DNA from 2 places in the Microbacterium sp. Leaf203 genome. Region 2 is predicted to be linked to the other one. Evidence: predicted binding sites of a transcription regulator. Region 2 holds the regulator's gene; the other holds the start of a gene.
The links. The regulator HspR, encoded in region 2, represses chaperone genes until heat shock. The targets are predictions, from matches to a motif close to AAGTTGAGTCNNNNNGACTCAACTT.

Region 1: the regulator HspR is predicted to act here: its motif matches at 1,949-1,973, upstream of ASE56_RS11830 (Hsp20/alpha crystallin family protein).

What each region holds. Positions count from the first base shown of each region.
Region 1 is NZ_LMKF01000025.1:404,963-410,922, reverse strand. Features, by position in the region: gene ASE56_RS11840 (helix-turn-helix transcriptional regulator) at 1-720, opposite strand, end outside; gene ASE56_RS11835 (hypothetical protein) at 879-1,238, shown strand; gene ASE56_RS11830 (Hsp20/alpha crystallin family protein) at 1,442-1,897, opposite strand; gene ASE56_RS11825 (manganese catalase family protein) at 2,142-3,023, shown strand; gene ASE56_RS11820 (DUF2231 domain-containing protein) at 3,020-3,589, shown strand; gene ASE56_RS11815 (SDR family oxidoreductase) at 3,645-4,535, opposite strand; gene ASE56_RS11810 (UbiA family prenyltransferase) at 4,774-5,601, shown strand; gene ASE56_RS11805 (NAD(P)/FAD-dependent oxidoreductase) at 5,679-5,960, opposite strand, start outside.
Region 2 is NZ_LMKF01000022.1:328,132-334,091, reverse strand. Features, by position in the region: gene dnaK (molecular chaperone DnaK) at 1-1,873, shown strand, start outside; gene ASE56_RS02780 (nucleotide exchange factor GrpE) at 1,883-2,500, shown strand; gene ASE56_RS02775 (DnaJ C-terminal domain-containing protein) at 2,509-3,489, shown strand; gene ASE56_RS02770 (heat shock protein transcriptional repressor HspR) at 3,582-4,019, shown strand; gene ASE56_RS02765 (hypothetical protein) at 4,135-4,728, opposite strand; gene ASE56_RS02760 (ABC transporter ATP-binding protein) at 4,888-5,960, shown strand, end outside.

The DNA of each region.
Region 1 (5,960 bases), on a different contig from region 2:
GAGTCCGCGGGAGGAGATCCCGGATGCCACGGCGATGTCCTCGAGCGTGAGGGGTTCCTTCGCGTGCGCCTCGATGTGGGCGATCGCGCGGCGCACGGTGCGCGGGGCGGCCCTGCGCTGGTGTGAGCGTTGCAGGGCGTCGACGTAGGGGGTGTGGAACGTCGACAGGGTCGTCAGGAGCGCGTGACGCTGCAACTCGGCCGAGAGGATCGGGTCGTCGTGCGCGGCCTCGAGCGAGGCGGAGACGTGAGCGAAGCTGCGCTCCCACTGCGTCGCGGCGGCGCGGTCGCGTGCGGCCGGGTTGAGGCGCCGCAACACGAGGCGGTCGTCGCCCGAGACGATGCGAGCGAGGCGCTCGGCGTCGCTGCGATCGAACACCAGAGCGCGCACGCGGGCGGCTCCGCTCCAGTGCGCTTCCGCGCCTCCGTCGGCCGCCAGCCACGGGCGGCGCGGATCGAGCGAGCGCCCCTCGGCCTCGACGCGGATGTCGTCGCCGATCATCCGGCACGCCATGATCTGCTCGTCCATCCGGACGGAAGAGTGGACAGAGGCAGCCAGCTCGTAGGCCACGACCGAGAACCCGGGGAGTTCGACGGAGTTCCACGAGAACGACACCCGCTGCGGGTCCACGCGCTCCAGTCGTGCGCTCGGCACGAAGCGCTGCCAGACGCGCTCCACGTCGTCAATCCCGTGCGAGCGGACCGTCAGCCTGTCAGCCATGGTGTTCCTTCCGCCGCGGCGAGGGGCGGCATCCCGTCTCTTCCCCGTACGAAGGCGGGGACGTGCGTGTCAAGGGGCGGGGTCGCGGGCGGTGCGCCCCGTTTGATGAGGGGACCGCTGATCCCGGCGGTGACGTGCGTCCCACGAAAGGACCCCCCATGAGCGACGCTTCGATCGACCCGACCCCCGACGCGACGACGCCGGCCGCCGACGTGGGTATCGCGGGCGTGCAGCCCCTGCGCGACGGCGACACCTCCATCGAGCCCGACCCGACGCTCGACCCCGCGCAGGCGGAGTGGGACGCCACGACGGCCCTCGACGAGGGCGCCGACCCCGACGACATCAACCCGGCGACCGCGACGGGCGCCGACCCGGCGGAGATCCCCGCCGATGACAGCGACATCCCGCTCGAGGACATCCACCCCGAGTCCACCGGCACCGACTCCCAGGGCATGGACCCGGGCGTGGTCGAACTCGGCGAAGAAGGCCAGGGCGATCTCGCTCCCGAAGACCTCTGACCCACCTTCGAATGCCCCGGGCCCGTTCGCGACGCCCGGGGCTTCGCTGTGTCCCTCGCGCACGCGGCGACGGACGGGCGGGGCACTGCGGCACTCTCCGATCGCGCGGGCGCAAAGGCCAGACCCTTGACAAGCGACGTCGTCATCGCGCCCAGGCGCGCGAAAGGGGCGGCCCCGCAGGACCGCCCCTCGAGGTCGCGCCGTTACTGCTCGATCAGCTGAGGCGTGCTCTCGTGCGCCTCGATGACGCCGTCGCGCTCGTCGGTCGAGACGGCGATGCGGCGGGGCTTCGCCTTCTCGCTGACGGGGATCGTCACGCTCAGCACGCCGTTGCGGTACGACGCGCTGATGCCGTCGGTGTCGATGCCCTGGCCGAGGTTGAGCTGGCGGACGAACGACGCCGTCTCGCGCTCACGCGTGATCCACTTGACGCCCTCACCCGAGCCGAGGGTGCGCTCGGCGCGAATGGTGAGCAGCTGGCCGTCGACGTCGATGTCGACCGAGCCGGGGTCGACACCGGGCAGGTCTGCGGCCAGCACGTAGTGGTCGCCGTCGCGGTAGAGATCCATCGGCATCCGTCGCGGACCACCGCCGCGGCGGGCGTCGAGGAGCGTCGACGCGAGGCGGTCGAGGTCGCGGAAGGGGTCGTAGGTGGCCATGGTCGTTCTCCTTTTCGATCGGTCGGGACTCGGCATCCCGGATGTTCTGTGAAGTTGAGTCAATACGGCTCAACTGCATTCAGATTAGCACTCACCCCATGAGAGTGCCAAGACTCGGGCGCGCCATTGTGGCCCACGCCGCGGCGCCCCACAACCCCCGCGCGTGAAGGGCGGAAACAGACGTTTCGTAGCCCTCACGCGCCACCGGTCACCCGGCCATCCCCCCGGCGCCGTGAGGAGAGACATGTACTTCCACCGGCAAGAACTGCAGCACTCCGCCACCCCCGACAAGCCCGACGCGGTCTACGCCCGCAAACTCCAGGAGGTGCTCGGCGGGCAGTACGGCGAGATCTCCGTCGCGATGCAGTACCAGTTCCAGGCCTGGAACATGCACATGCCCGGCAAGTACCGCGACCTGGTGTTCGGCATCGGCGCGGAGGAGATGGGCCACGTCGAGATGCTCGCGATCATGATCGCCCAGCTGCTTGAGAAGTCGCCGCTCGGCATCACCGAGGAGGCCGTGCAAGACGACCCGACCGTGGCGGCCGTGATCGGCGGCACCGACATCCAGCACGGGATCGTCGCGGGCGCCGGCGCGCGCCCCGTCGATTCCAACGGCAACCCGTGGCAGGGGAGCTTCATCACCGCGAGCGGCAATCTGCTCGCCGACTTCACCGCGAACGCGAACGCCGAGATGCAGGGCCGTGTGCAGGTCGCGCGGCTCTATCACCAGACCGACGACCACGGCGTGAAGGATCTGCTCGCGTTCCTGCTGGCGCGCGACACGATGCACCAGAACCAGTGGGCAGCGGCCGCCGCCGAGTTGCAGGCCGAGGGCTACGAGAAGCTCCCCGTGCCCAGCAACTTCCCTCTCGACAAGGAGGACCGCGACGTGGCGTACCAGTACATCAACTTCAGCGACGGTGCCCAGGCCGGCGACGGCACGTGGGCCTCGGGCCCGACCCCCGACGGCAAGGGCGAGTTCACCTACCTGCCCGAGCCCCCCGCTGGCGTGCCCATGCCCCCGCCCACCAAGCCCGACGTGCGGTTCTACGGGACGACCGAGCTGCCGAACACGGTCGAGAAGCTCGCCGGGCGCGCGCAGGACGCGCTGCACAAGGAATGAGCGGGACGGATGCCGCGACGCCGGGGCCCTCGACGGTCTCGGCGCCGCGGAGCGGGGCGAGCTTCCCCGCGATGCGAGCGGCCAAGGTGCCCCGGGCGATCGTGGCGGGGCCGTACGGGCACCCGTTCCACCCGGTGGCGGTGACCATCCCTATCGGGGCCTGGTCGTCGAGCCTGGTGTTCGATCTGCTCGGCCTGGCCGCCGACGATCCGCGTGGATTCGCGCAGGGCTCGCGCTGGCTCATCGCCATCGGGCTCGGGGGAGCCGTGGGCGCCTCGGTGCTCGGGCTGCTCGACATGTCGCGCATCCCGAAGGGCACCCCCGCTCACCGCACGGCGCTCGCGCATCTCGTGCTGAACGTCACGGCGATGGTCCTGTTCTCGATCGGGCTGGTCGTGCGACTGCTCGACCTCGGGCGCGTGCCGGTGGTGGCGTTCCTGCTCAGCGCGATCGCCGCGGCGGGCCTGAGCGTCTCGGGCTGGCTCGGCGGCAAACTCGCCTACCGCTGGGGCGTCCGCGTCGCCGACGAGAACACGCAGCGAGAGGGCTTCGAGACCGCAGCCTGAAGCTGTCCACGGGACCCCGGATGCCACATGGCCTCCGGGGTCCTTCCCGGTCTGGTCAGCGCGGGCGGCGAAGCGGGATGCGCGACCAGCCCCCGCTCACCGCGCCGGGGTCGTGCTGCGGGGTGAGCACCGCTCCGGTGGTCGCTGCGGCGGGGCGACGGCGCAGCCCCAGGGCATGCTGCAGCGCACGGATGAAGCGGTCGTACACGCGCGGAGCGAAGAACTGCAGGGGGCGGGTCACGAACTGCGCGGCTCCCACCCCGACCTCGTGTCGGGGTCCGCGCGCCACCCGCACGATGGCCCGGGCGACGCGGTCGGCCGACACCACCGGCGGGAGCGGGAAGGGCGTGCGCCCCGTCGAGTTGGCGGCGCGCTGGTAGATGGGCGTGTCGATGCTCGCCGGGAGCACGATCTTCACCCGGATGCCGCGATGCGCGAGCATCTCCTGCCGCAGCGACCGCGTGAACCCGAGCAGTCCGTGCTTGGCGGCGACGTAGGACGAGACGTACGGGCCCGCCACCTGCGCGTACAGGGAGCCGACGAAGACGATCGTGCCCCGGCCCGCCGCGCGGAAATGGGGGATGACCGCGCGGGCCGCGCGCATGTGCCCGGTGAGGTTCGTCTCGATGACGCGGTCGCGCACCTCGTCGGGGGTGTCCTCGACCGAGCCGTACGAGAAGACGGAGGCGGAGGCGACCCACACGTCGATCCGCCCGAACCGCATCAGAGCGAGGTCCACAGCGCGCCGGGGGCCATCGGCGCGGGCGAGGTCGATCGACGCCGTCTGCACCTCGGCGCCCCGGGCTCGGCACTCCGCCGCGGCCGACGCGAGCGCCTCATCGTCTCGGGCCACCAGCACGAGACGCGCCCCCGCTCGGGCGAAGCGCAATGCGGTGGCGCGGCCGATCCCGCGGGATCCTCCGGTGATGACGACGACCTGGGGCATCGGGGCTCCTCGAGGCTTGTGCGGAACGCTGCTGCCCCGGCTCTCGCGACGGTAGGCGGCGACGGGTCGGATGCCGCGGGGGTTGACGGACGGCGGCAGCCACCGGCGCGTGCACGACGGCGGGCCGCGCGGTCGACACGCCGTCCCCGGATGCCGGTCCGCGGCGCGTCGTGAAAGATCTCCGCCGCTATGCACGACGGAGGCCGGCGAACCGCCGCCGCGCGGTAGCGTCGGACGCGTGACGGATAGCGTGACCCCGAGGTCGCCCCTGCGGGCCCTGTGGGGCGCGACCCACCCCGGGCCCACGCTCGTCGTGACCGTCCTGTCGCTCGCCCTCGGCATCGCGGCGGGCGTCGAGCCGTGGCGCCTCGCGGTGCTGGTCGCCGCGGTCTTCGCCGGTCAGGTCTCGGTCGGTCTCTCGAACGACGCGATCGACGGTGCCCGCGACGCCGCGGTCGGACGCACCGACAAGCCCATCGCCGGGGGAGCGGTCACCCCGGAGCGCGCGCTCGCGGTGGCCGTGGCATCCGCGATCCTCGCCGTCGTGCTGTCGCTGCCGCTCGGACCAGGCCTCGTCGCTGCTCACGCCGTCGCTCTCGCCTCGGCCTGGGCCTATAACGCGGGGCTCAAGTCGACGCCCGTCTCGATTGCGCCCTTCGTGCTGAGCTTCGGACTCTTCCCCTCGTTCGCGACCCTGTCCCTTTCGCCGCCGATGCTCGCGGCGTGGTGGGCGTCGCTGGCGGGGGCGGCCCTCGGTGCCGCCGTCCACCTGACCAACGTCGTCCGCGATCTCGACGACGACCGCCGCACGGGGGTGCGGGGCCTGCCGCACCGACTGGGCGCGCGCCGTTCCGTGGTGCTCGCGGCGGTGGGGATCGCCGCCGGGGCGCTCGCCGTCTTCTTCGGGACGGATGCCACGGCCCTCAGCGTCGCCTTCTTCGTCGCCGTTCTCACGCTCGCCGTCGGCGCCGCGGTGCTGGTGTTCGTGCGCCCTCCCGGGCGCGCGGTGTTCCAACTCACGATGCTCGCCGCCCTGGTGCTGGCCGCCCAGCTCGTGGCCGCCTGAGACTCGGCCGATCGACGTCGCGGATGAGGCCGGTTGATCGTCGGCCGCGCCCAACGGTGTCTTCCCCGCCCGGCGGCTCAGGTCCCGGGTGCCGCCCTGTCGAACCGCATCGCGTACGCCCGGGTGAACAGCGCCCCGCCCGGTCCACGCAGGCCCGCGCGCAGCGCCGCGGTACGCACCGCGTGCGCGACGGGGGCGGCGGCCCGACCGAGCAGGGTGTTGAGGAACGCCAGGCGCGCGGCGTGGCAGGCGGACGCGAGCCGGTCGCGCTCCCAACGGTCCAGGCCCGCCTCGTCGCCCGCGCGGACCCACGGGGCAAGTAGCGGCGCGAGGGTCAGCGCGTCGAGCAGTCCAAGGTT
Region 2 (5,960 bases):
GCCCCGTGCAGTGGGAATCGACCTCGGTACGACCAACTCCGTCGTGAGCGTGCTCGAGGGTGGCGAGCCCAAGGTCATCGCCAACGCCGAGGGTTTCCGCACGACCCCCTCGGTCGTCGCCTTCACGAAGGACGGCGAGGTGCTCGTCGGCGAGACCGCCAAGCGCCAGGCCGTCACCAACGTCGACCGCACCATCTCCAGCGTGAAGCGCCACATGGGCACCACCTGGAGCTTCGACGTCGACGGCAAGAAGTGGACGCCGCAGGAGATCTCGGCCCGCATCCTGCAGAAGCTCAAGCGCGACGCCGAGGAGTACCTCGGTGACAGCGTGACCGATGCGGTCATCACCGTCCCCGCGTACTTCAACGACGCCGAGCGTCAGGCCACCAAGGAGGCCGGTGAGATCGCGGGCCTCAACGTGCTGCGCATCATCAACGAGCCCACCGCTGCGGCCCTCGCCTACGGCCTCGACAAGGGCAAGGAAGACGAGCTCATCCTCGTCTTCGACCTCGGTGGCGGAACGTTCGACGTCTCGCTGCTCGAGGTGGGCAAGGACGACGACTTCTCCACCATCCAGGTGCGCGCCACCTCGGGTGACAACCGCCTCGGTGGAGACGACTGGGACCAGCGCGTCGTCGACTACCTCATCAAGCAGTTCAAGGACACGACCGGTGTCGACGTCTCGGGCGACAAGATCGCCCTCCAGCGTCTGAAGGAAGCGGCCGAGCAGGCCAAGAAGGAACTGTCTAGCTCCACCTCGACCAGCATCAACCTGCCCTACCTGTCGCTCACCGACTCGGGCCCCGTCTCGCTCAGCGAGACCCTCACGCGCGCCAAGTTCGAGGACCTCACCAAGGACCTTCTCGACCGCACCCGCAAGCCCTTCTCCGACGTCATCCGCGAGGCCGGCGTCAAGGTCGACGACATCGCCCACGTGGTGCTCGTCGGCGGCTCGACCCGCATGCCGGCGGTCGCCGAGCTGGTCAAGAAGGAGACCGGTAAGGACGCCAACAAGGGCGTGAACCCCGACGAGGTCGTGGCCGTGGGTGCAGCCCTCCAGGCCGGTGTCCTCAAGGGCGAGCGCAAGGACGTCCTGCTCATCGACGTCACCCCCCTGAGCCTCGGTATCGAGACCAAGGGCGGCATCATGACCAAGCTCATCGAGCGCAACACGGCCATCCCGACCAAGCGCAGCGAGACCTTCACCACCGCCGACGACAACCAGCCGTCGGTCGCGATCCAGGTCTTCCAGGGCGAGCGCGAGTTCACCCGCGACAACAAGCCGCTCGGTACCTTCGAGCTCACCGGCATCGCGCCGGCTCCCCGCGGCATCCCGCAGGTGGAGGTCACCTTCGACATCGACGCGAACGGCATCGTGCACGTCTCGGCGAAGGACAAGGGCACCGGCAAGGAGCAGTCGATGACCATCACGGGCGGCTCCTCGCTGCCCAAGGAGGACATCGAGCGCATGGTGCGCGAGGCCGAAGAGAACGCGGCCGACGACAAGAAGCGCCGCGAGTCCGCCGAGACCCGCAACCAGGCCGAGACCCTGTCGTACTCGATCGAGAAGCTGATCAAGGAGAACGACGACAAGCTCCCCGCCGAGGTCAAGACCGAGGTGCAGGGCGATGTCGACGCTCTCAAGACGGCTCTCGCCGGTGACGACGACGACGCGGTCAAGACCGCGTTCGACAAGCTGAACGCCAGCCAGGGCAAGCTCGGCGAGGCCATCTACGCCTCGTCGCAGGCCGCGGGCGAGCAGGCCGACCCCAACGTGGGCCAGCCCGGCAACGGCGAGACGCCGAACCCCGAGGAAGACGTCATCGACGCCGAGGTCGTCGACGACGAGAACCCCGACGAGAACAAGAAGTAAGCAGAGAACATGGCACACAAGGACGACGAACAGCCCACGGGCTCGGGCGCCGGTCCTGACGAGACGGGGCCGGAGGAGAACACCTCCGGCCCCGCGCCGTCGGGCGACCAGCCTCAGACCGCAGGGACGGATGCCGATGGCCTGACCATCGACGACATCCTCGGCGCCGAGCAGACGCCCGAGGCCGCCGCAGAGGGGGCATCCTCCGACAAGGAGGCCTCGCTGCTGATCGACCTCAAGCGCCTGCAGGCCGAGTACGCCAACTACCGTCGGCGCACCGAGGAGCAGCGCGAGCGCGAGATCGAGCGCGCCAAGGGCGAGGCCGTGAAGGGCCTGCTGCCCGTCATGGACGACCTCGACCGCGCCGCCAAGCACGGTGACCTCGTCGAGGGCAGCCCGCTCTCGGCGATCGGCGACAAGGTGCGCGCCGTGGCCGAGCGCCTCGGTGTGGTGTCGTACGGCGCCGTGGGCGACGTGTTCGACCCGCAGCAGCACGAGGCGATCTTCCAGGCCCCCACCCCCGGCGTGACCGAGACCACGATCCTCGAGGTCGTCGAGGTCGGCTACCGCCTCGGTTCGGTCGAACTGCGGCCGGCCAAGGTCGTCGTCGCCGTGCCGGCCGAATAGGAGGACCCATGGCGAGTCAGGACTGGTTCGACAAGGACTTCTACAAAGTCCTCGGTGTCGACAAGAGCGTCAGCGCTGCCGATCTGAAGAAGACGTACCGCAAGCTCGCGCGCCAGTACCACCCCGACTCGAACCCGGGAGACGCGAAGGCCGAAGCGAAGTTCAAGGAGATCAGCGAGGCCTACTCGGTGCTCAACGACCCCGAGCAGCGCGAGGAGTACGACCAGATCCGGGCCATGGGCTCGGGGGCGCGCTTCTCGGCTCCCGGGGCCGGAGCGGGCGGTGGCTTCGACGACGTCTTCAGCCGGTTCGGTCAGGGGCGGCAGGCGCCATCGGGCGGCTTCGACGACTTCTTCACGATGTTCGATCAGCAGGGCGGCGGCTTCGGCTCCGGCCGGTTCGGTCAGACGACGGGAGGGTTCCGCGGCTTCGGCGGCCCGCAGAAGGGCGCTGACGTCTCGGCCCGCACGACGCTCGACTTCGTCACCGCGGCCAAGGGTGAGACCATCACCCTCGCGGGCGAGGACAACGTGCCGTTCAAGGTGAAGATCCCCGCCGGCGTGTCCGACGGGCAGAAGATCCGGCTGCGCGGGCGTGGACGCAAGTCCCCCGACGGCGGCGAGAGCGGCGACATCGTCGTGACCGTCGCCGTGCGCCCCCACCCGGTCTTCACGCGCGACGGACTCAACCTGCGCATCACCGTGCCGGTCACCTTCACCGAGGCCGCTCTCGGTGCGACGATAGAGGTTCCGACGCTCGGCGGCGACCCCGTGCGCTTGCGCGTGGCCCCCGGCACCCCCTCGGGACGCGTGTTGCGCGTCAAGGGTCGCGGGATCTCGACCACCAAGGGCACCGGCGACCTGCTCGCCGAGGTCCAGGTCGCGGTGCCCACGCATCTCGACGATGCCGCGCGCGAGGCCCTCGAGCGGTTCCACGAACTGGAGCCGAAAGAGAATCCCCGCGCCGACCTCATGGCCAAGGCGCGATAGACACACGCGCGTCGCCGAGGTTCTCGGCATCCGATACGACAGGATGCCGAGAACCCGGCACCCGCATCCGGCACGACGAAAGAGGTGAAGACGTGTCCGAAAGAGAGATCGACGAAGACGCCCCGATCTTCGCCATCGCCGCAGCCGCCGAGCTGTCGAACATGCACCCGCAGACCCTGCGGCAGTACGACCGGCTCGGCCTCGTCGTGCCCGCGCGGACCCAGGGCGGTTCGCGGCGGTACTCGAGCCGTCACGTCCAGCAGTTGCGCGAGGTCGCGCGCCTGTCGGGCGAGGGGATGAGCCTGCCGGCCATCGCGCGCCTCCTCGCGCTCGAGGAGCGCGTCCACGAGCTCGCGCGTCGCGTGAACGACCTCGAGCGTCAGCTCACGATCGAGCGGCAGTCGCGCCCCGGTGCCCGCGTCTTCGCGGCCGGGGCCACCGGTTCGGTCGTCACGCTGCGCCACGGAGCGCGCGTGCGCCGAGCCACCGACATCGTGCTGTGGCGTCCGCGCGACATGCACGGCGACTGACGCCGCCCCGCGCTGCGCGAGGTCTGTGCGCCGTGCGAGGTTCCTGGGCGTGGCGAAACGGGCCGGGATGCCGCGGGCGCGCCGGGCTTCGACGGGCTCAGCCGCCCCTCCCGGCTCAGGCCGGGTCGATCCGCAACACGGTCGGCGCCTCGCCGACCTGCAGGTCGTCGACCACTCGGATCGTGCGCGCCACGGCATCCACCTCGTCGATCACCGTGCCGAAACGCTGGCGGTCCGAGCACACCGCCGTGACGGTCACGAAGTGCGAGCCGGTGTCCCACGTGTACGTGGCGAACGGAGGAGTCGTGGGATCGTTCGGCAGCGGCATCGCGAGCTTCTCGCCGACGCCGAGGTGCGGATTGCGGAACGACTCGGTGTCGTCGTACTCCATGGGCATCATCGCCCGCGCCGTACGCAGCTGCGGTGTGGCCTCCTGCAGCTGCGCCATGACGACGAGCAGTTCGGGGTCGCTCTTCCAGACCCACACGAGCACGCGCCCGCCCGCGCGGCGCATGAGCAGGGGCGCCGCCTGGCTGAGGATCCACGCGAAGGCTCCACCGCCCGGGCGGGGAGCAGCGCCCGCGGCCTGATTGGCCTGGCTCAGCAGCATGCCGATCGCCGCCTTGCGGTGGCGTCGGCCGCGGAATCCGAGGGAGCCGGTCACGGGCACCCAGAGGTCGGCGGGAGCGTCGGCCTGCAGTCGAGACATGGGCTCAGCCTACGATCCGGCTCCTGAGAGGGGGATGCCGATGAGCCGCGTTCGCGACGAGAGAACGCTCCCACACGGGGAGGGGTCGCCGATGTCGGAGGTCGGTGCCAGGCTGGACTCCGCGGTCATCGCGACCGCGTCGATCTCTCGGAGGGCCTCGTGCTCGGCAAACTCCTCATCCGCTATCTCTCGCGCTATCGTTGGCTGCTGGTCGCCATCCTCGTCTTCCAGGCCGCGTCCGCGGTGGCGACGCTGTACCTGCCGCGACTGAACGCCGACATCATCAACCTCGGCGTCGCCCGGGGCGACACCGGGTTCATCTGGTCGCGCGGCGGGCTCATGCTCGTCATCTCGCTCGGCCAGATCGTGGCCTCGATCATCGCCACCTACTTCGCCGCCCGGGCCGCGATGGCCGCGGGCCGCGACATCCGCCTCGACGTGTTCGAGCGCGTGAGCGGCTTCTCCGAGCGCGAGCTGTCGCAGTTCGGCGCGGGGTCGCTGATCACCCGCAACACCAACGACGTGCAGCAGGTGCAGATGCTCGCGATGATGGGCGCCACCATGCTGGTCAGCGCCCCTCTGCTGGCCATCGGCGGCATCGTCATGGCCCTGCAGCAAGACGTCGGGCTCAGCTGGCTCATCGCGGTGGCCGTGCCCGTCCTGGTGATCGTGGCCGGGCTCATCATCGCGCGGATGGTCCCGCTGTTCCGCAGCTACCAGACCAAGCTCGACGGCGTGAACCGCGTCATGCGCGAGCAGCTCACCGGCGTGCGCGTCGTGCGCGCCTTCGTCCGCGAGCGCATCGAAGAAGAGCGCTTCCGCGAGGCGAACACCGACATCCTCGTCGTCGGCCGCAAGGTCGGTTCGCTCTTCGTGCTGCTGTTCCCCCTCGCGATGCTCGTCCTGAACGTCACGGTGGTGGGCGTCATCTGGTTCGGTGGCATCCAGGTCGACGCCGGAGGGGTCGAGATCGGCACCCTGTTCGCCTTCATCCAGTACGTGGCGCAGATCCTGGGCGGCGTGCTCATGGCCAGCTTCATGACGGTGATGATCCCGCGCGCCGCCGTCTCGGCCGAGCGCATCGGCGAGGTCCTCGACAGCCGGTCGACGCTCGAACGCCCGGCGAACCCGGTCGAGCGCCTGCCCGAGCCCGGCGCGGTGCAGTTCGACGACGTCTCGTTCGCCTACCCGGGCGCCGAGTCGCCCGTCGTCTCCGGAATCAGCTTCGCCGC